Regions from separate parts of the Agrobacterium sp. 10T429 genome, predicted to be linked through region 1. Evidence: riboswitches for the same ligand, from Rfam matches in the RefSeq annotation. Region 1 holds a riboswitch; each other region holds the start of a gene.

The links. Region 1 has a riboswitch for cobalamin ahead of nrdH (glutaredoxin-like protein NrdH). Riboswitches for the same ligand answer to the same signal wherever they lie in the genome.
Region 2: another riboswitch for cobalamin. It lies ahead of AC1DCP_RS10590 (ABC transporter substrate-binding protein); the one in region 1 lies ahead of nrdH (glutaredoxin-like protein NrdH).
Region 3: another riboswitch for cobalamin. It lies ahead of AC1DCP_RS03750 (CbtB domain-containing protein); the one in region 1 lies ahead of nrdH (glutaredoxin-like protein NrdH).
Region 4: another riboswitch for cobalamin. It lies ahead of bluB (5,6-dimethylbenzimidazole synthase); the one in region 1 lies ahead of nrdH (glutaredoxin-like protein NrdH).

The regions. Positions count from the first base shown of each region.
Region 1 is NZ_JBFTGV010000001.1:5,759-10,572, forward strand. Features, by position in the region: gene AC1DCP_RS00025 (ABC transporter permease) at 1-277, shown strand, start outside; gene AC1DCP_RS00030 (ATP-binding cassette domain-containing protein) at 277-1,059, shown strand; gene AC1DCP_RS00035 (nucleoside triphosphate hydrolase) at 1,056-1,685, shown strand; cobalamin riboswitch at 1,817-2,040, shown strand; gene nrdH (glutaredoxin-like protein NrdH) at 2,297-2,518, shown strand; gene nrdI (class Ib ribonucleoside-diphosphate reductase assembly flavoprotein NrdI) at 2,531-2,929, shown strand; gene nrdE (class 1b ribonucleoside-diphosphate reductase subunit alpha) at 2,917-4,814, shown strand, end outside.
Region 2 is NZ_JBFTGV010000003.1:275,825-280,638, forward strand. Features, by position in the region: gene AC1DCP_RS10580 (ABC transporter ATP-binding protein) at 1-212, opposite strand, end outside; gene AC1DCP_RS10585 (FecCD family ABC transporter permease) at 209-1,237, opposite strand; gene AC1DCP_RS10590 (ABC transporter substrate-binding protein) at 1,234-2,265, opposite strand; cobalamin riboswitch at 2,431-2,666, opposite strand; gene AC1DCP_RS10595 (GNAT family N-acetyltransferase) at 2,706-3,584, opposite strand; gene argE (acetylornithine deacetylase) at 3,796-4,814, shown strand, end outside.
Region 3 is NZ_JBFTGV010000001.1:767,725-772,538, forward strand. Features, by position in the region: gene AC1DCP_RS03735 (LysE family translocator) at 1-151, shown strand, start outside; gene AC1DCP_RS03740 (c-type cytochrome) at 267-701, shown strand; gene AC1DCP_RS03745 (c-type cytochrome) at 788-1,708, shown strand; cobalamin riboswitch at 1,800-2,024, shown strand; gene AC1DCP_RS03750 (CbtB domain-containing protein) at 2,191-2,373, shown strand; gene AC1DCP_RS03755 (CbtA family protein) at 2,385-3,101, shown strand; gene AC1DCP_RS03760 (hypothetical protein) at 3,106-3,420, shown strand; gene AC1DCP_RS03765 (type 1 glutamine amidotransferase family protein) at 3,524-4,090, opposite strand; gene AC1DCP_RS03770 (GNAT family N-acetyltransferase) at 4,112-4,600, opposite strand; gene AC1DCP_RS03775 (MerR family transcriptional regulator) at 4,807-4,814, opposite strand, start outside.
Region 4 is NZ_JBFTGV010000002.1:281,492-286,305, forward strand. Features, by position in the region: gene AC1DCP_RS06370 (VOC family protein) at 1-231, opposite strand, end outside; gene AC1DCP_RS06375 (TolB family protein) at 424-1,254, shown strand; cobalamin riboswitch at 1,383-1,568, shown strand; gene bluB (5,6-dimethylbenzimidazole synthase) at 1,667-2,383, shown strand; gene AC1DCP_RS06385 (DUF2865 domain-containing protein) at 2,453-3,553, opposite strand; gene AC1DCP_RS06390 (NADP-dependent malic enzyme) at 3,689-4,814, opposite strand, start outside.

The sequences.
Region 1 (4,814 bases):
GGGCTGGGCTCTCATCGGCCGCATCGGTTCGGTATCGCCGACCGCCGGTCAGTTCGCCAACATCGAATCCATCACCGCAGTGGTCATCGGCGGCATATCGCTGTTTGGCGGACGCGGCTCAATCATGGGCATGATCTTCGGCGCGCTGATCGTCGGTGTCTTCTCTCTCGGCCTGCGACTTATCGGAACAGACCCACAATGGACCTATCTGTTGATCGGCGTCCTTATCATCTTGGCTGTCGCAATCGACCAGTGGATCAGAAAGGTAGCAGGCTGATGGCAAAAGAACCTATCCTCACAGCACGCAATCTCGTTAAACGCTACGGTCGTGTGACTGCGCTCGACAATGCCGATTTTGACCTTTATCCGGGCGAAATCCTCGCCGTCATTGGTGATAACGGTGCTGGAAAATCCTCTCTCATCAAGGCGATTTCCGGTGCGGTGACACCCGATGAAGGGGAGATCAGGCTGGAAGGCAAGCCGGTACAGTTCCGCTCGCCGATCGAGGCGCGCAAGGCTGGTATCGAAACCGTTTATCAGAACCTTGCGCTGTCTCCCGCATTGTCCATAGCCGACAATATGTTTCTCGGCCGTGAAATCCGCAAACCCGGTATTCAGGGAAGCCTGTTCAGGGCACTGGACCGTCCGGCGATGGAAAAGTTTGCCCGCGAGAAACTCTCTGAACTCGGCCTGATGACGATCCAGAACATCAATCAGGCGGTGGAAACCCTCTCCGGCGGCCAGCGCCAGGGTGTTGCGGTGGCGCGTGCAGCCGCCTTCGGCTCCAAGGTCGTCATCCTTGACGAACCGACAGCGGCGCTCGGCGTCAAGGAAAGCCGCCGCGTTCTCGAGCTTATTCTGGATGTACGCGCGCGAGGGCTACCGATCGTTCTCATCTCGCACAACATGCCGCATGTTTTCGAGGTTGCTGACCGGATTCATATTCATCGGCTGGGCAAGCGTTTGTGCGTCATCAATCCGAAGGACTATACCATGTCCGACGCCGTCGCCTTCATGACGGGCGCCAAGGAAGCGCCAAAGGAAACGCTGGCCGCATGACGTTGAAGCTTGAAACGATCGTCGAAGACGTTCTTCGGCGGGCTGAGGATAAATCTCGTTTTATCATTGCCATTGCCGGTCCCCCTGGGGCCGGCAAATCCACGCTGGCGGATGCCCTGTGCGGTGCCCTCGTGGCGCGCGGCGAGGCTGCGGCTGTCCTGCCCATGGACGGCTTCCATATGGATAACGGTATTCTCGAAGAACGGGGGCTCTTGCCGCGAAAAGGCGCACCGGAGACCTTCGACGTGCGCGGCTTTCTTGATATCGTCTCCGCAGTTCGTCAGGGCGGGCAGGAAGTTCTTGTCCCGGTTTTTGACCGCTCCCGCGAAATTGCCATTGCCTCCGCTCGCGCCATCGCGCCAGAAACACGCTTCATTCTTGCCGAAGGCAACTATCTGCTGTTGAACGAGGCGCCGTGGACGAAGCTTTCCGGCAGCTTCGATCTTACCGTCTTCGTAGGCCCATCCGTTGCGGTGCTCGAGGAACGCTTGCGGGATAGATGGCAGGGCTATGGTCTCGATGCGACCGAGATTCACGCCAAACTGTTCGAAAATGATCTTCCCAACGGAAAGCGGGTGATTGAGAACTCCCGCCCCGCCGACATTCGCATCGATATCTGGGAATAACCCGCCGCTTCCGTCCGTAGGCGGCATCGAGCATTCACCGTTAAGCCTTTGTTGACCATGTGTTGAATCTTTTTGATCCACAGGGTGGGGCTTTCGCATGTCTAATTATTGACGAAAAAAATTCCTCATATACTATATGTGGTGTTCAAGGTTCTTTCGATTCGCAAGCGTCGGGAGCTAAGACGGGAATTCGGTGCGCAACACCATTATGGTGAAGCAATGCCGAAACTGCCCCCGCAACTGTAAGCGGTGAGCATCGTTCCGATTTGAGCCACTGGCGCTAAAAGCTCCGGGAAGGTGGGAATGGATGTTTTGACCCGCAAGTCAGGAGACCTGCCTTGAGCGAAAACGTCCACGGGCGGGGTGTCCGGAAGGAAGGTGTATGACGCAAATGAATTGCGTGCGCCCTTTTCTGCCCCCTCCAGAACAAGCTTCGGGGTGAAGTCATGCCAGTGCATTTTTATGAGTTTCTACGCTCGTCGGCGTAGACAGCGATCTTACGCGGCCTCACCCGCGCGCCTCGCCAGAATGACAGAACCATCGCCACCCGCTTGCGATTGCAGGCGGGCAATGTTGAGCCGTGCGTAAAAGCGGCTTCGAAAGAGGAAACAATGACCGTCACCGTTTACAGCAAACCCGCCTGCGTCCAGTGCACTGCCACCTATCGTGCGCTTGACCGCATCGGTGTCAGCTACGAGATCGTCGATATCTCCGAAGATGCGGATGCCCTCGATCGCGTTCGCGGCCTTGGTTACATGCAGGTTCCCGTGGTCGTTGCCGGCGAACGCCATTGGGCTGGTTTCCGTCCGGACATGATTGGCTCGATCAGCTGAGGAGGCGATGCGATGGGGCTGATCGTCTATTATTCCAGCCGGTCTGAGAACACTCATCGCTTCCTTCAGAAACTGGGGCGACGATTGCTTCGCCTGCCGCTCGGCGCCGAGGAAGACGTTCCTCACGTGTCGGAGCCCTATGTTCTCGTCACCCCCACCTATGGGGGCGGCGGCATGAAAGGAGCGGTACCGAAACCGGTTATCCGGTTTTTGAACGAGCCCTCAAACCGAAATCTCATTCGCGGCGTCATCGCGGCGGGAAATACGAATTTTGGCGCAGCTTTCGCATCCGCCGGAGATATCGTGTCGCGCAAATGCGCGGTGCCGTTTCTCTACCGCTTCGAGCTTCTCGGCACGGAGGAAGATGTCGCCAACGTCAATCATGGATTGGAACGATTTTGGACACGCTGACCTCGAGCGCGGTGCGCAACACGGATGCCAAACAACAAGTAACCGCTGCGCAGAAACACCTGGACGCGGGACTGGACTATCACGCGCTGAACGCGATGCTGAACCTCTACGATGAAAACGGGAAGATCCAGCTCGACAAGGACCGCCTTGCGGCACGGCAATATTTCCTTCAGCACGTCAATCAGAACACGGTGTTTTTCCATAATCTCAGGGAAAAGCTCGATTATCTCGTGACCGAGGGATATTACGAACAGGAGGTGCTGGACCAGTATTCCTTCAATTTCGTCCGTGACCTCTACGACGAGGCCTATGCCAGAAAGTTCCGTTTTCCGACATTTCTCGGCGCCTTCAAATATTATACGTCCTATACGCTGAAGACCTTCGACGGAAAGCGTTACCTGGAGCGTTACGAGGACCGCGTCTGTATGGTGGCGCTGGCTCTGGCGCGTGGCGACGAGCAGCTTGCCCGCGATCTGATGGATGAAATCATTTCCGGCCGCTTCCAGCCGGCAACCCCGACCTTTCTCAACGCTGGCAAGAAAAGCCGCGGTGAGCTGGTTTCGTGTTTTCTGCTGCGTGTGGAAGACAATATGGAAAGCATCGGCCGGTCCATCAATTCAGCATTGCAGCTTTCCAAGCGTGGCGGTGGCGTAGCACTGTCCCTGACCAATATTCGCGAAGCCGGCGCGCCGATCAAACAGATCGAAAACCAGTCCTCCGGCGTCATTCCTGTCATGAAGCTGCTGGAAGATTCGTTCTCCTACGCCAACCAGCTTGGCGCGCGCCAAGGCGCTGGCGCGGTCTATCTGCATGCCCACCACCCCGATATCATGCGTTTCCTCGATACCAAGCGCGAAAACGCCGACGAAAAAATCCGCATCAAAACCCTTTCGCTCGGCGTGGTGATCCCTGATATCACCTTCGAACTCGCGAGAAACAACGAGGATATGTACCTGTTCTCACCCTATGATGTTGAGCGGGTTTATGGCGTGCCGTTTACCGAGATTTCCGTCAGCGAAAAATATCAGGAAATGGTCGCCGACAGCCGCATCCGCAAGAAGAAGATCAAGGCACGCGAGTTCTTCCAAGTCATCGCAGAAATTCAGTTCGAAAGCGGTTATCCCTATATCATGTTCGAGGATACGGTTAACCGCGCCAATCCGATCGCCGGCCGTATCAGCATGAGCAATCTCTGCTCGGAAATCCTACAGGTCAGCGAGGCGAGCGAGTTCAACGACGATCTCTCTTACAGCCATATGGGCAAGGATATTTCCTGCAATCTCGGCTCGCTCAACATTGCTTCAGCAATGGATTCGGCTGATTTCGGCAAGACGATCGAAACCTCCATCCGGGCGCTGACGGCCGTTTCTGACATGAGCCACATCTCGTCTGTCCCCTCCGTGGAAAAGGGCAACGATGCGAGCCACGCCATCGGGCTTGGTCAGATGAACCTGCATGGCTATCTGGCGCGCGAGCGCATCTTCTACGGCTCCGAAGAGGGCATCGATTTCACCAATATCTATTTCTACACGGTGACCTATCACGCCATCCGCGCCAGCAATCGCCTTGCCACGGAAAGGGGCCAGAGCTTCAAGGGCTTTGAAAACTCCAAATATGCCTCGGGCGACTACTTCGATAAATATACCGACCGGGAATGGCTGCCCGCGACGGATAAGGTCCGCGACCTTTTTGAGAAAGCCGGCATTTCCATTCCGACACAGGAGGACTGGAAAGCGTTGAAGCAGGCCGTCATGGAGGCCGGCCTCTATAACCAGAACCTTCAGGCCGTGCCGCCCACAGGCTCGATCTCCTATATCAACCACTCGACCTCCTCGATCCATCCCATCGTCTCGAAGATTGAGATTCGCAAGGAAGGCAAGATCGG
Region 2 (4,814 bases), on a different contig from region 1:
CGCCCGAATGTGGCAAGCCGTTCCTCACCAAGCATGACATGACCCCGACGCGGCATGCGAATGCCGGCCAGCATGGAAAGCAACGTGCTTTTGCCCGAACCGTTCGGCCCGATGATACCCAGAAACTCGCCCGTGGCGACCTCCAGCGAAACACCGCGCACGATGTCGAGATTGCCGGCATGGAAATGCAGATCGTGGGCGGATAATTTCATGACCGGCCTCTCTTCTGCCCGAGAATAAAGGCGAAGGCGGGCGCGCCGACCAGCGCAGTGATCACGCCGATCGGCAGCACCTGCCCCGGAATGACGGTGCGCGAAAGAATATCTGCGATGATCATGAAAATTGCACCGGTCAGCGCCGTCACCGGCAGCAACATGCCGTGGCGAACGCCAACGAAGATGCGCGCCGCATGCGGGATGACGAGACCGACGAAGCCGATGGAACCGACCAGCGACACCATGACTGCCGTCATGACCGCCGAAACCGAGATCAGCACCGCATAGACCCGGCGCACTGGAATACCGAGCGAAGCTGCTGCCTGCCCGCCGAAAGCGAAAGCATCAAGCGCGCGTGCGTACCAGAGGCACACACCAAGACCCGCAATACTGACCGGCAAAGCCAGCCAGACATCCGGCCAGCGCACGCCCGAAAGATTGCCCAGCAGCCAGAACATGATGCCGCGCGCCTGTTCGGCATTGGCGGATTTGGTGACGATGAACGACGTCATGGCGTTGAACAGTTGCGAACCGGCGACCCCCGCCAGGATGATGGCGCTGTTGCCGTGCCCTGCCCGCACCGCCAGAAGGCTGACAAGCGAAAAAGCCACAAAAGCACCGATCAGGGCGCCGGCCGGCATCGTCAGGAACCCCGCCCCGAAGCCCAGAAGCGCCACGGCCACGGCCCCGGTTGAGGCGCCTGCGGAAATACCGAGGATATAGGGATCGGCGAGCGGGTTGCGCAGAAGTGATTGAAGCACCGCACCGGCCAGCGCCAGCGAGGCGCCACAGCACGCGGCAACAACGGCGCGGCTGAGGCGGTAACTCCAGACGATGCCCTCATCCAGCGGCTCCAGCGGATAACCCGCATGGAAGACACGATTGGCAATGGTTTTTGCCACGACGTCGAACGGAATGGCAGTCTCGCCGATGGCCGCACCGGCCATCAGCGCGACGAGCAGCAGGGCGAGTGCGGCAAAAGCCAGACCCGCCCTGCCAAGATTGACGGAAAGACCGTTCACTTGGCGAGACCGGCTGTGGAAATCGCCTCGGCCAGCGTTTCAATGCCTTCGATCGTGCGGATGGTCGGGTTCATCGCCTGCGCGTCCATTTCGAAGGCATGGGCCGCCTTGACGGCGGGCATGATGCTGGCAACCGGATCGGTAGCGAGGAACTTGAGCTTGACGGCGACGTCATCGGCGGGGAAACGCCGGCGGTCCATCTTGCCGGCAACGATCACGGACGGATTGGCCTTGGCGATGGTTTCCCAGCCAACAGTCGGCCATTCCTCATCGCTTTCGATAACGTTCCTCAGCCCGAGCGCGGACATGATGTAACCCGGCGCACCATTGCGGCCCGCCACGTAAGGATCGATATCCAGCTCGGCGCTGGAGAACCAGAAGACCGCTGAAATCTTGCCATTCGCCGAAGCGATCTTGGCGCGGGCGGCTTCCTCACGCTTTTTCAGGTCGGCAACGACTTCCTCGCCGCGATCCTGCACGTTGAAAATTTTCGCAAGGTCGCGGACCTCCTGGTAGATCAGGTCCATGGTGAAAACGGACTTGCGCACGCCGTCGCCGCCGCCGGAGTTGTCCTTGCCCATGCAATCGGCAGGCGAGGTATAAACGGGAATACCGAGTTCGGCGAATTGCTCCGGTGTTCCGACAACGCCTTCGGGACCGATCTGCCACTGGAACTGCGTCGTCACGAGGTCCGGCCTCTTGCCAACCACCGCCTCGAAGCTCGGATCATTGTCGGCAAGCCGCTCCACCTTGGCATTGGCGTCCTCGTAACCCTTAAGAACCGGGCCGATCCACAGCGCCGTACCTACCACCTTGTCGGCCACGCCGAGCAGATAGAGAACCTCGGTCGTGCTCTGGCCGACCGATACTGTGCGGGCGGGCGCCTGCTTGAAGGTGATTTCGTGGCCGCAGCTATTGATCGTCAGCGGATAGGTGGTTTCGGCAGCCTGAGCGGCACCGGCGGGCAAGGCCGCTAATGCGACAACCAGAAGACCGGCGGAAACCGGCAGGCGTTTGAAATGAAACATATGTTCTCCAGTCTAAATAAAGTGGCGTGATCCGCAGGCCGCGCGTCAAAACGCGTAGTGACAGAGCGACAACAAGTGTGGAGATGGAGAACGGGACTCTAAATACGTTTCCGCGGACGGAAAGGTCATAATCAGCTCCTCTTCCGGGCATCCCCGCCCGTAACGATGGTCAATATTATGACGGCAGGTCTCCTGGCTCACGAATATACGCCGTTCATCTGCCTTCCCGCACCTTGAAGGGTGCAGTGGCATGACGCTTTTCAGGCGTCACGAGGATGAGCGGCAATCCGCTTACAGTTGCGGGGGCAGCCACGGCATTGGGCGATAGAAATCAGCCGCACCATGTTCCCTATTAATCCCTTTGCCCTTCGGCTTCAGGAACCGTCACTTTCTGACATAAGGGGCAAGCGCCGGGGCGTCAATTGCGATAGTGCTGCAGCTCAGCACAAAGACGGACCCGCCAACGCGAAAATTTTTGTAGCGCCGGAAGGCGCCGGTTGCGGCGCGTCTTTGGACATGGTGGTAAGGGTTTCAATCACCACCAGCCCGGATTGCGCAATAAAATCAATAAAGAGACTATTGTCGCTGATGGTGTCGAGACGCACCAGCTCATCGTCCAGATCGGTAAAATGCCGCCTCACAAGCGCAATCGCATCCATGTCCGCACCCGCAACGACCGGACCGATAATGTGGCCCCGCCCTGCCGCACGGCGCAGCGCAAAAGCGGTAAGACGGTCCGCCTCAAACACACCGTAACCCGCATTCTGCGTCAAAAGTCGCTGCAAAACGTTCCGGCGCGAAACGCCAAAAGCCGCCCGGTCTAGTTCCACCACATCAGTCAGATGACCTGCGGATAACGGCTCTATTCGTTGTTTTCTGCCGGGCGGCGGTATCTCGAAAAGGCAATTCGCCCTTCCCCGGAACAGATATACTTTTTCCGCATCGCCGGCAAAACCCAACCTTGAAAACAACCGCCGCGACGCTCCCGTCGCGTTCAATCGCAGGGAGACAGTGGGGAATTTCGCGACAAGTTTCTGCACCAGCCATGGTGCTACGCCCTGCCCCTGCAAACGGGGGGAAACAATGACCATGCCAAGCGTCGCAAACCCCTGATCATAGGGAAAGAGCATCGCGGTTGCGACAACACGGTCGATCTCATCGAGCGCAGCGAGACCCACGCCGCATTGCCGCAGAAAACACCATTCATTCGCGTGATATCGCCATCCGACGGCCATGGAGAGTGCATGCAGATGATCGGCATCCACGTCCGCGATATCCACGGTCCGCAGCTCGAAACTATCGACTTTGAGCAGGTCCATAACCAACGGCCCTCATCCCCTACGGCTCACAACCTTCATCCGGTCCCGGCCTAGCCCACGACATCCGACGGTAGCCGGTTACGCCAGCACGAATTTTCTGAAAGCACTGGAAGGTCACAACAATCTACCGAAATCATTCGCATTTCAGCAGATAAACGTCGCAGTCCATTCTAAGCTTTCGGGATGACAATCCGGTCAGCGGAGACGACCATTGAACGCAATCGAAATCCTTGAGCGTCTCGTCGGTTTCCCGTCGGTCGTTGGAACCGCCAATGGCGATATTGCCGGCTGGATCGCCGATTATCTTGAAAGCCACGGCGCGAAAGTATCGCTGCTTGCGGGACCGGAGGGCGACCGCGCCAATCTCTTCGCCACCTTCGGCCCGGCCGATCGCGCCGGATATGTTTTGTCCGGCCATATGGATGTCGTACCCGCCAGCGAGCCGGAATGGTCTTCCGATCCCTTTACACTGCGGGCGGAAAATGATCGTCTCTACGGGCGCGGAACCACCGACATGAAGGGTTTTCTGGCCACGGTTCTCGCCGCGGCGCCTGCATTTTCGCGCATGGCGCTGAAACGTCCCGTGCATATCGCCTTTTCCTACGACGAGGAGGCGGGTTGCCGTGGCGTTCCGCATCTTCTCGCCAGATTGCCTGAACTGTGCGCCGCACCGGCCGGCGCAATTATCGGCGAACCGAGCAATATGCGGGCGGTTCGTGCACACAAGGGCAAAGCAGCAGCTCGCATTACCATCCGTGGCCGTTCCGGCCATTCGTCCCGGCCTGATCAGGGGGTGAATGCCATTCATCTGATGACCGGCATCATGGCAAAGGCCGTGGAGACGGCACATGAGCTGACGAAAGGCCCCTTTGAAGCGACTTTCGAGCCACCCTACTCCTCGCTGCAGATCGGCACGATGAAGGGCGGCCAGGCGATCAACATCATCCCCGATTTCTCGGCCATCGAGCTGGAAGCGCGGGCGATTTCCGGCATATCGCCGCTTGAACTGCTCGGGTCGATTCGCGCAAGCGTCGAGGCTCTTGCAGCAAAGGGTGTCGATATCGAATGGACGCCTATGAGCGATTATCCGGCGCTTTCGCTTGCAGCCAATGCTCCGCTTGTTCTGCTTCTGGAGGAATTGACCGGCACCCCCTGTCTCGCCGCCGTCAGCTACGGCACGGAGGCGGGGCTGTTCCAGGCGGCGGGCATCGACGCCATCATCTGCGGACC
Region 3 (4,814 bases), 760 kb from region 1:
GTTCACGGTCTATGGCGCTCTGGCGCTGACGGCGGATAAAAGCCGGGCATGGCTCGTTTCCTCGCCTGCCGCGACGATTTTCATCGGCCGCGCCGCCGGTTTCATGCTGATTGCCGCAGCCCTGGTTACGCTTTGGGAAGCACTCTCCTAGACTTCTGTTTTCTTGGGGAAATTCACTGCAATGTGACTTCTTTTCGCCATGCGGAAAGGGCATCCTCGCGCCGTTATCGCGCGTTAGGCATCTGCCGGAATCAAGGAGAGAGTGTATGAAACTGAAAACCATCGCGGCGGCCATGCTTTTCGGCTGTCTTTGCGCCGGAGCGGTCTACGCTGCCGGCGAAGTCGAAAAACGTGAAGGCATGATGAAGCAGATCGGCGGCTCCATGGGGGCGCTTGCTGCCATCTCCAAGGGCCAGAAGCCTTATGACGCCGAAGCCGTAAAGGCTGCCGTGACGACCATCAGCACCAACGCCAAGGCTTTCCCCGACCAGTTTCCCCCGGGCAGCGAGACCGGCAGTGCTGCGGCACCCGCGATCTGGGAAAATTTCGATGACTTCAAGTCCAAGGCCGCCAAGCTCGGTGCCGATGCGGACAAGGTCCTCGCCAGCCTTCCCGCCGATCAGGCAGGCGTCACCGCCGCCATGCAGACCCTCGGTGCCGATTGTGGTGCGTGCCACCAGACCTACCGTCTGAAGAAGTGATCCTATTAAGAACGCCGCTTCCCGGCGGCGTTTTTTTCAGCGGGAATGATGCCTGATCTCATCAGGTGATAATGGGGAGAGGGGTCATGGCCTCCATTTGGACGAAGCTCGCGGGCGGGATCGCGGTGGCGGCCATTGCCGGTTTCGGTATTTTCGCCTGGGTCACCGCGCCTGTGCGTCAGGCACCCAGCCACTGGGTGAGCCTTGGCGAGCCGGACCTTGCCAATGGCGAAACGCTGTTCTGGGCGGGCGGCTGCGCAAGTTGCCATGCGGCACCAGATGCCAAGGGCGATGCGCTTTTGACGCTTTCGGGCGGGCAAGCGTTGAAAAGCCCCTTCGGCACCTTCCATGTGCCCAATATTTCCTCCGATCCGCAGCATGGCATTGGCGGCTGGACGCTTTCGGAATTCGGCGATGCGATGACGCGTGGCGTCGGCAAGAACGGCGAACATCTGTACCCGTCCTTCCCTTACGCCTCCTATGCCCGCATGACGCAAAAGGACATCAACGACCTCTTCGGTTATTTGCGGGTTCTGCCCGCCAGCCAGAATGACGCGCCGGATCATGAACTGCCGTTCCCCTTCAACATGCGCATGGCATTGGGCGGCTGGAAATTCCTCTATTTCGATACATCCGCGCCACCCCGCGTCGAGCTTGCCGATGCCAATGCCGAATTGCTGCGCGGCCAATATCTGGTGGAAGGCCCGGGCCATTGCGGCGAATGTCACACGCCGCGCAATGCGCTTGGCGGTTTTCTCGATGGCAAATGGCTGGCCGGTGGTCCCAATCCCGAAGGCGAGGGCCGCATTCCCGATATCACCCCCGGCTCGCAGAGCGTCGGAAGCTGGGAGGCGGCCGATATTGCCAACTATCTGGAAACCGGCTTCACCCCGGAATTCGACAGCGTCGGCGGCTCCATGGTCAAGGTGCAGCAGAATATGGCGCATCTGACGGCTGATGACCGCAATGCGATCGCCGCCTATCTGAAGGCCATCCCGGCACGGTAGCCCTTTGCCGTCATGCCTGACTTGATCCGGCATCCAGCCACGGCGCGCAATTCTCACGCCGGCCTGCCATTGACTCCCACCCACACCCATCGGATAACGATCCTGTGATGGTTCCTTCCGGGCGTTCCGGAAGGTGAAAAGGGAACACGATAGGGAGACATCCTCATTCGTGGCTGCCCCCGCAACTGTGAGCGGAGAGCCTGAAACGAAATGCCACTGGTAAGCATCTCGCCGGATATGGGCGAGGGCAATGCCGGGAAGGTGTTTCAGGTTTTGACCCGTAAGCCAGGAGACCTGCCATCACGGAAATGTCCATGCCGGCGGGGTGTCCGGAAGAGCGGAATTTCAGGGTGGTGGTGCTTGAACGTGCCGCCCTGTGTCAGTCTCGTATCCCCGTGGTGAAGTGTATCGCATGCGGCTGCACGGCGTTTGCCGTTTCGCCGCGTCTAAAGGCGCGGGGTCGCGCCGTAAGAGGGGTCACCATGTCCATCAACCAGAATACGGCAAATGCCGCCGTTTCAGCAAAAACGGGCAGCTTCGCGCAATCGCTGACGGCGATCGTGCTTGGTCTGTTCGTCATCGGTTTTGTCGGCTTTTCGCATGTGGAAGCCGTTCACAACGCCGCGCATGACACGCGTCATGCCAATGCTTTCCCTTGCCATTGAGGGGAAAAAGCATGTCGTTCTTTCGCAATATCGTTTTTACCGCCGTCCTCGTCGGCATCGTTGGCGGCTTCGCCGTTTCGGCCATGCAGGCTTTCGGCACCACGCCGCTGATCCTGAAGGCGGAAACCTATGAAAATGCCGGTGGCGAAGCGCCCCACAGCCATGATGCTCCGGCCACGACCGGCGCTGCCGTTCCCGCGCACGAGCATAATGAGGAAGCCTGGTCTCCGGCCGACGGCTTCGAGCGCACCGCCTATACGGTCGCCGCCAACGTGCTGACCGCCATCGGTTATGCGCTGGTGCTGACCGGCCTCATCTCGCTGCGCGGCACCGATGCCGGCTGGCGCGAAGGCCTTTTGTGGGGTGTGGCCGGTTTTGCCGCCGTCATGCTTGCGCCGATGATCGGCCTGCCGCCGGAACTGCCGGGCAGCCCGGCGGCCGCGCTTGAGGCGCGTCAAATCTGGTGGCTTTCGACGGTTGCGGCGACCGCAGGCGGCATTGCGCTGATCGCATTCCGGCGCGAACCCTGGGCAATCGTGCTCGCACTGGAGTTGATCGTTGCTCCACATGTGGTGGGCGCGCCCCTGCCGCCGGAAGGTGAACATGCGCTGGCACCGCTGCCGCTGGAACGACAGTTCATCGTCGCCGCCACCGTGACCAGCTTTGTCTTCTGGGCCTTGCTCGGAACATTGAGCGCGTTTTTCCTGAAGCGCTTCCAGCAGGCTTGAAACCATGCAGGGCGCAGCGGAATGGAGTGAGGAACTCGATGCGCTGCGTTTTGCCGTTCCCGGTCACGGCGCTTTCTGCGCCGTGCATCGCCTTGCTTTCAAGACAGTCCTTGGCGTCAGCCCGGAACGGGAAGCGGCGCTCGCCTATTTTCATGAGAATGAGACTGCCTTTACGGTCGCAGCCCTTGCCAAGATAAAACGCTCGGCTTTGCCGGCCGGTCGCAGTCTGCATCTCAACAGCCGCGATATCCGCCGTGCGATTGCGGGCGAGGGCGGGGATGTCGCGCCCCGTGTCTGCCGGGTGCTTGATCGGGGGTGATTTGTGATGGTCTCGCGGCTTAACTTCCCCACCACCTCATTCCTGTGACAAGCACAGGAATGAGGTGGGAGGATCCGCAAAACTCCCGACACCAAGGTGAGCCTCACCGGTGCTCCGCCGCAAAAATTCCAAGTTCCGCCTCGGCTTCCGGACCAAAGAGGCCGAGGTGTTTCAGAATTTCCACTGCGAAACTGACGGGTGCACTGCCGGCTGCGGTTACGATTCCGCCATCGCTGACCGCCTTCGGCTGGTCGCGATAGAGCGCTTCGCCGCGATAGGACGGATAGGCCTTGTGAGAGGCGAGCGAATTGCCGGTATGGGCGACGTCATCAAGGGCGCCCGTGCCTGCAAGCGCGCTGGCAGCCGCGCAGATGCCTGCAACCAGCCGGCCCTTCTCGCGAAACCGCTGTACCAGCCCGCCAAGATCGACAGCCGTTCCCTTTTCCCAGCTGAGGCCGCCGGGAATGACGAGCGCATCGATGTTAGCAGAATCAAGCGCATCATAGGATGTGTCGGGCGTAACGTTGAGCCCGCCCATTGAAACCACGGGCCGGCCGTCCGGGGTTGCGTAAACGATCTCGACGCCGAGATAGCCGCGCGCGGCGGCGGCAAGCAGCGCCGGTTCCCAGTCCGCAAAATCCTGCGCAAGCGCAATGGCAATCCGTGTCATGACCGTCTCCGAAGGTTGCAATCAGGCGATAGACTGCATGTAGCGCATGCCGGTGACCGGGCGCGGCGCGAAATCCATGCTTTCGTAGAAACGATGCGCGGCGACATTGCCGGTCGTGGCGCTGACGGAAAGATAGTCGCAACCGAGGCGCTTGGCGATATCGCGGGCGCGGGAAACCAGGTGCTGGCCGGTGCCATGTCCGCGGTGACCGTCACGCACGAAAAGATGGTGTAGCTCAAGCCCGCGGCGGCCTTCCTGCGCCCTGTAGAGCGGCAGCATCAGGGCGTAACCGATCAATGCGCCGTCGGCTTCCGCCACCAGCCCATGCACCCAGGGAAGCGGGCCGAACAGGTCGCGTTCCAGTTTCGCCGGCGTAATCGCCGCCGCATCCCCATGAAAGTTGGCAAGCAGGGTGATCATCTCATTGAGCTCAGGCAAATCGGTCTTGCGTGCGCCACGAATGATGACGACGGGCGGTCTTTCCAGTGTAAGGGAACTATCTTCGGTCATTTTTCTGGTCCTTCGGTATTATCGGTGCCGTCAGGACGTTTGAAAAACAACAAAGCCGCCTGACGGCGGCTTGTTGACAAAATGATCTGTCGAGCCGCCCTTTACAGGTAGGCCCAAAAGTACGAGCAGGAGATGGGTGCGCGTTCGTTGATCATGTCCCATGCAATGCGCTCGAATCTGAAATCTGTCAAGCCTGCTCTTCAGCCTCAATGCT
Region 4 (4,814 bases), on a different contig from region 1:
CAGCATATGCGCCACATTGAAGGGGGCCGGTTTGTGCGTCGACTGCAATGTCAGGTGCAACTCTGCATTACCTTGTTTCAGGATCAGGAAACCGACAGGGTTGCCGTTTTCGAAGGTCTTTTCGAAGCCCAGCACACGGACATAAAAGTCATGGGCCTTCTCGATATTCTTGACAGGAAGCATTGCGGCGATCCGACCGAAGCGGATGCCGTGATCGGCGATGTTGTTCATCGCGGAACCTCGGATCTGGGAGAAACGGGCAGGGGTGCGGGCGGTGCCGGAACGCTGCTGTTTTTTCCTATTTGAATTTGCAGGGCGGTGCCTGCGGCAATAGGATCATAATCACGGCGGTGGCGGATGCAAACGGAATGTTTGTGCCATTCAACGCTCCACGCCAGACGATCGACAGGCCCGGGAGGCAGCATGCGCAGTTCCATCGAAATCTTCAACATCCGCACTCGGCAGATGCGGGTGGTCTGGCAGACGCCGGAGCTGTTCGAGGCTCCGAACTGGTCGCCGGACGGGAAATACCTGCTTCTGAACTGCGATGGCCTGCTTTACCGCCTGTCACTTGCCGGCGACCCTTCGCCGGACAAGGTCGATACCGGCTTTGCGACAATCTGCAACAATGACCACGGCATTTCGCCTGACGGTTCGCTTTATGCCATTTCCGACAAGGTGGAGTTCGGCAAGAGTGCCATCTATCTGCTGCCTTCGACGGGCGGAACGCCGCGTCTGATGACTAGGAACCTTCCGTCCTACTGGCACGGCTGGTCACCGGACGGGAAAGGTTTCGCCTATTGCGGCATTCGCGATCAGGTTTTCGATATTTATTCCATGGACATAGACAGCGGCGTTGAGACACGCCTTACCCATGGTGAGGGCCGCAATGACGGGCCGGATTATTCGCCGGATGGAGAATGGATCTATTTCAACTCCAGCCGCACCGGCCAGATGCAGATCTGGCGCGTGCGGGTGGATGGCTCGGCCGTCGAGCGTATCACCGACAGCGTCTATGGCGACTGGTTCCCGCATCCGTCTCCCAGCGGTGACAAAGTCGTCTTCGTCTCCTACGACGCCGATGTCTTCGACCATCCGCGCGACCTCAACGTGCGCGTGCGGCTGATGGATATGGATGGCGGCAATGCCGAAACGCTGTTTGACCTTTTCGGCGGGCAGGGAACGATGAATTCGCCCAACTGGTCACCGGACGGGGATGAGTTCGCTTATGTGCGGTATCTTCCCGTTGGGTGATGCGGTAGGGGGTGCTTCAGCCGGCGCGCGTCTGCGAGGCGGCTGAAGGCCGCAATACGCAGGTGAGGTGGCCACGGTCACATTGCCGCATCGCTGCGCAAGATACTTGTATTTGCAATCTTTGTTGCTCATAAGCTTCTTCGTCAGGTGCCCGCCCTTTACGGCGGGAGAATCGGGAATCCGGTGCAAGACCGGAACGTGCCCAGCGCTGTGAGGCGGATGCCCTTTTTCTTGATGCCACTGAATCCATTCGGGAAGGCGAAAGTGGGCGGATGAAGCCGAGTCAGAAGACCGGCCTGACAGGATAGACCAGACCGCGTGGACGGCGGCAGGTTGTTGCAGCAGCGCGTCGTGCAGGTGAAAACCGGAGCCGGTTTTCGTGGCGGCGCGCCAGCATTGTTGGGGATAGACGATGCCGACCGATCCACTCGCGACCAGTTCGCTCGACGCCAATGCATTCGATCACGCGCTTTCGCCCGCCTACCCGTTTTCCGAGGGAGAGCGAGAGGCGATCTACCGTGCCATCGAAACCCGCCGTGATGTGCGCGACCAGTTCCTTCCGGATCCATTGCCGGAAGATGTGGTCGAGCGCTTGCTGAAGGCGGCGCATTCCGCGCCCTCGGTCGGTTTCATGCAGCCGTGGAATTTCACGCTCGTCACTGACGGTGCGGTCAGGCAGGCAGCCTGGGTTGCCTTCAGCCGCGCCAATGGCGAGGCGGCGGCGATGTTCGAGGGGGAGCAGCAGGCGCTTTACCGCAGCCTCAAGCTCGAGGGCATCCGCAAGGCGCCGCTCAGCATCTGCGTCACCTGCGATCCGACGCGTGGCGGCAAGGTGGTGCTGGGCCGTACCCACAATCCGCGCACCGATGTCTATTCCACCGTCTGCGCCATCCAGAACCTCTGGCTTGCAGCGCGCGCCGAAGGCATCGGCGTCGGCTGGGTCAGCATTTTCCACGATAGCGACATTCGCACCATTCTGGAGATCCCCGACCACATCGAGATCGTCGCCTGGCTATGCCTCGGCCGCGTCGATACACTTTATACCGAGCCGGAACTGGCGGTGAAGGGGTGGCGCCAGCGCGTGCCGCTGGAGGAGCTGGTGTTTCGCAATCGCTGGGGCGGGCGGTAAAGAGAACACGCGACCGCCTTGTGAGTGAGATAGAGCGTTGCCAACTCCATACCGCGTGCTTGATGGGAGCTATTGCTGCGGCTGAATGCCCTTCAGCGCCGGGTTCTTCAGGTCGATCCGGCCTGTCTGGTCGGGCAGGAATTTAGGGCCGATGACGCGGACCCTGCTGTTGTTCGGGTCATAGTCGCGTTCCGGAACCGGTTGTTCCGGCGGCTTTGCGGCCTGCTGCAGTTCGGTGGGTTTTTTGGGGGTGTCACCTTGCGGTGATGGAATGGTCGTGATGCTGGAATAGGGTTTCTCAGCTTCCGGCCGCGCAGCCTCCTGCTGCTTCATCTCCTCGTGATAGGCGGCCATGTTGCAGGCGCAGCCTGGGGCTTTTGTTGAGGCATTTCGATAAGCAAAGGCGGTCGGCAGGTCCTTGTAGGGCTTTCCTGTTTCAGCCGAGACCATGTCAGCCGTTTCCTGCTCCGTCATGGAGTGGAAATAAAGCTCCGTCTGCGTACCCGGGCACATTTTCTGGCATTGTTCGGCCTGCGCACGGAAATCGAGCGGCGAGGCATTGGAAGCGATGGGGAAAAACGAGCCGTCGCAGGTGCGCACGCACAGCGTCCTGAGCCCGCCTTCCGCAGCGGCATTGGGGTAGGGCGAAAGCCCTGCCTGTCCCGGCGGATTGCTCTGTTGGCCGAAGGCGTCGGGGTAACGTGCCACATCGGGGGCCGTCGGCTGGCGCGCTTCCGTTTCCGGAATGGCGCTGCAGCCATTGGCGTCAAGGGCGGCGAGAATGCGCTGGCGTCTGATGTCGCCATCAACGTTGCCCTGGGCCGCCATGGCATAGTCGCGGTCACGGATGATGGCATCGCGTTCGCTCTGCGCATCCGCCATCGCGTCGCTGATTTCCGCGCAGAGTTCGGCATTCGGGCTGCCATAAACGGTGACGCTTGCGGATGAACAGCCGTAACGGCGCAGATCGTTCCTGATCCTGCGGATCTCGATGTTCTGGCGGGTGAGCGCATTGGCGTAACGCCGCACCTCGGCTGTGTTGCCGATGACACGCGGCGGTTCGCGCAGCTGCGCATAAAGCGTATCGCAGACCTGATCCGCGAAAGCAGCGGCCGGGGCGATGAAAACAAGGGGAAGCAGGAGGCCGATAATGCTGCGGCGCCGGGTCAATGGTGCGATCCGTTCGATGTCCCCGGCCGGTGGCGAGGGTGTTATGCTTCGGGAAATCCGTGTTTCAGGAAGATAACATAAGCTGTTGCCGCAATGCGGCAACAGCATGTTCAAAACTGCGTTAATACGCCTTCATCACACCGAAGGGTGCGATGCCTGCACGACGGCAAAGGCCGCCATGTTGACAACGCCGCGCGAGGTGACGCTGGGCGACAGGATATGGGCGGGAAGAGCCGTGCCAAGCAGGATGGGGCCGACATGCAGGCCCTCCGTCAGCGTGCGGGTGACGCCGAGCGTGATGTTTGCGGCATCGAGGTTCGGGAAGACCAGCAGGTTCGCTTCGCCGGTCAGCACGCTGTTGGGCATGGCGCGCTTGCGCAGCGCTTCCGAAAGTGCCGAGCCGCCCTGCATTTCGCCGTCCACTTCCAATTCGGGTGCCGCTGCCTGCACGATCTTCAGGGCGCGGCGCATCTTGCGGGCGCTTTCCGAATCGCGCGACCCGAAATTGGAGTGGCTGGCGAGCGCGATCTTCGGCGTGATGCCGAAGCGGCGGATTTCCTTTGCCGCGAGAATGGCCATTTCAGCCACTTCTTCGGAGGTCGGATCGTTGTTGACGAAGGTGTCGGTGAGGAACAGCGCGCCCTGCTGGGTGATGAGCAGGCTGAGGCCTGCGAAAGAGCGAACGCTTTCCTGCTTGCCGATGATCTGGTTCACGTCGCGCAGGTGCCGGTCGTAACGGCCTTCCAGACCGCAGATCAGCGCATCCGCCTCACCACGCTTCACCGACAGCGCGCCGATGACCGTGGAGTTGGTGCGCACGATGGTGCGGGCCGCCTCCGGGTTGATGCCAGCGCGGCCGACGAGGGCGAAATAATCATCGACGTAGTCGCGGTAACGCGGATCGTCTTCGGGATTGACCACCGCAAAATCGGTATTCGGGCGGATACGCAGGCCGAAGCGCTTCAGGCGCGTTTCGATGATCTGCGGGCGACCGATGAGGATCGGGATGCCGGTGCCTTCTTCCAGAAGCACCTGGGCGGCGCGCAGCACGCGCTCGTCTTCGCCTTCAGCAAAGATGATGCGCTTCTTTTCGGCAACCTTGGCGGCGTTGAAGACCGGTTTCATGATGAAGCCGGAACGCCAGACGAAGCGGTTCAGCTGGTCGAGATAGGCTTCGAAATCGCTGATCGGCCGGGCGGCGACGCCGCTTGCGGCGGCAGCACGGGCAACGGCCGGCGCGATGCGAAGGATGAGGCGCGGA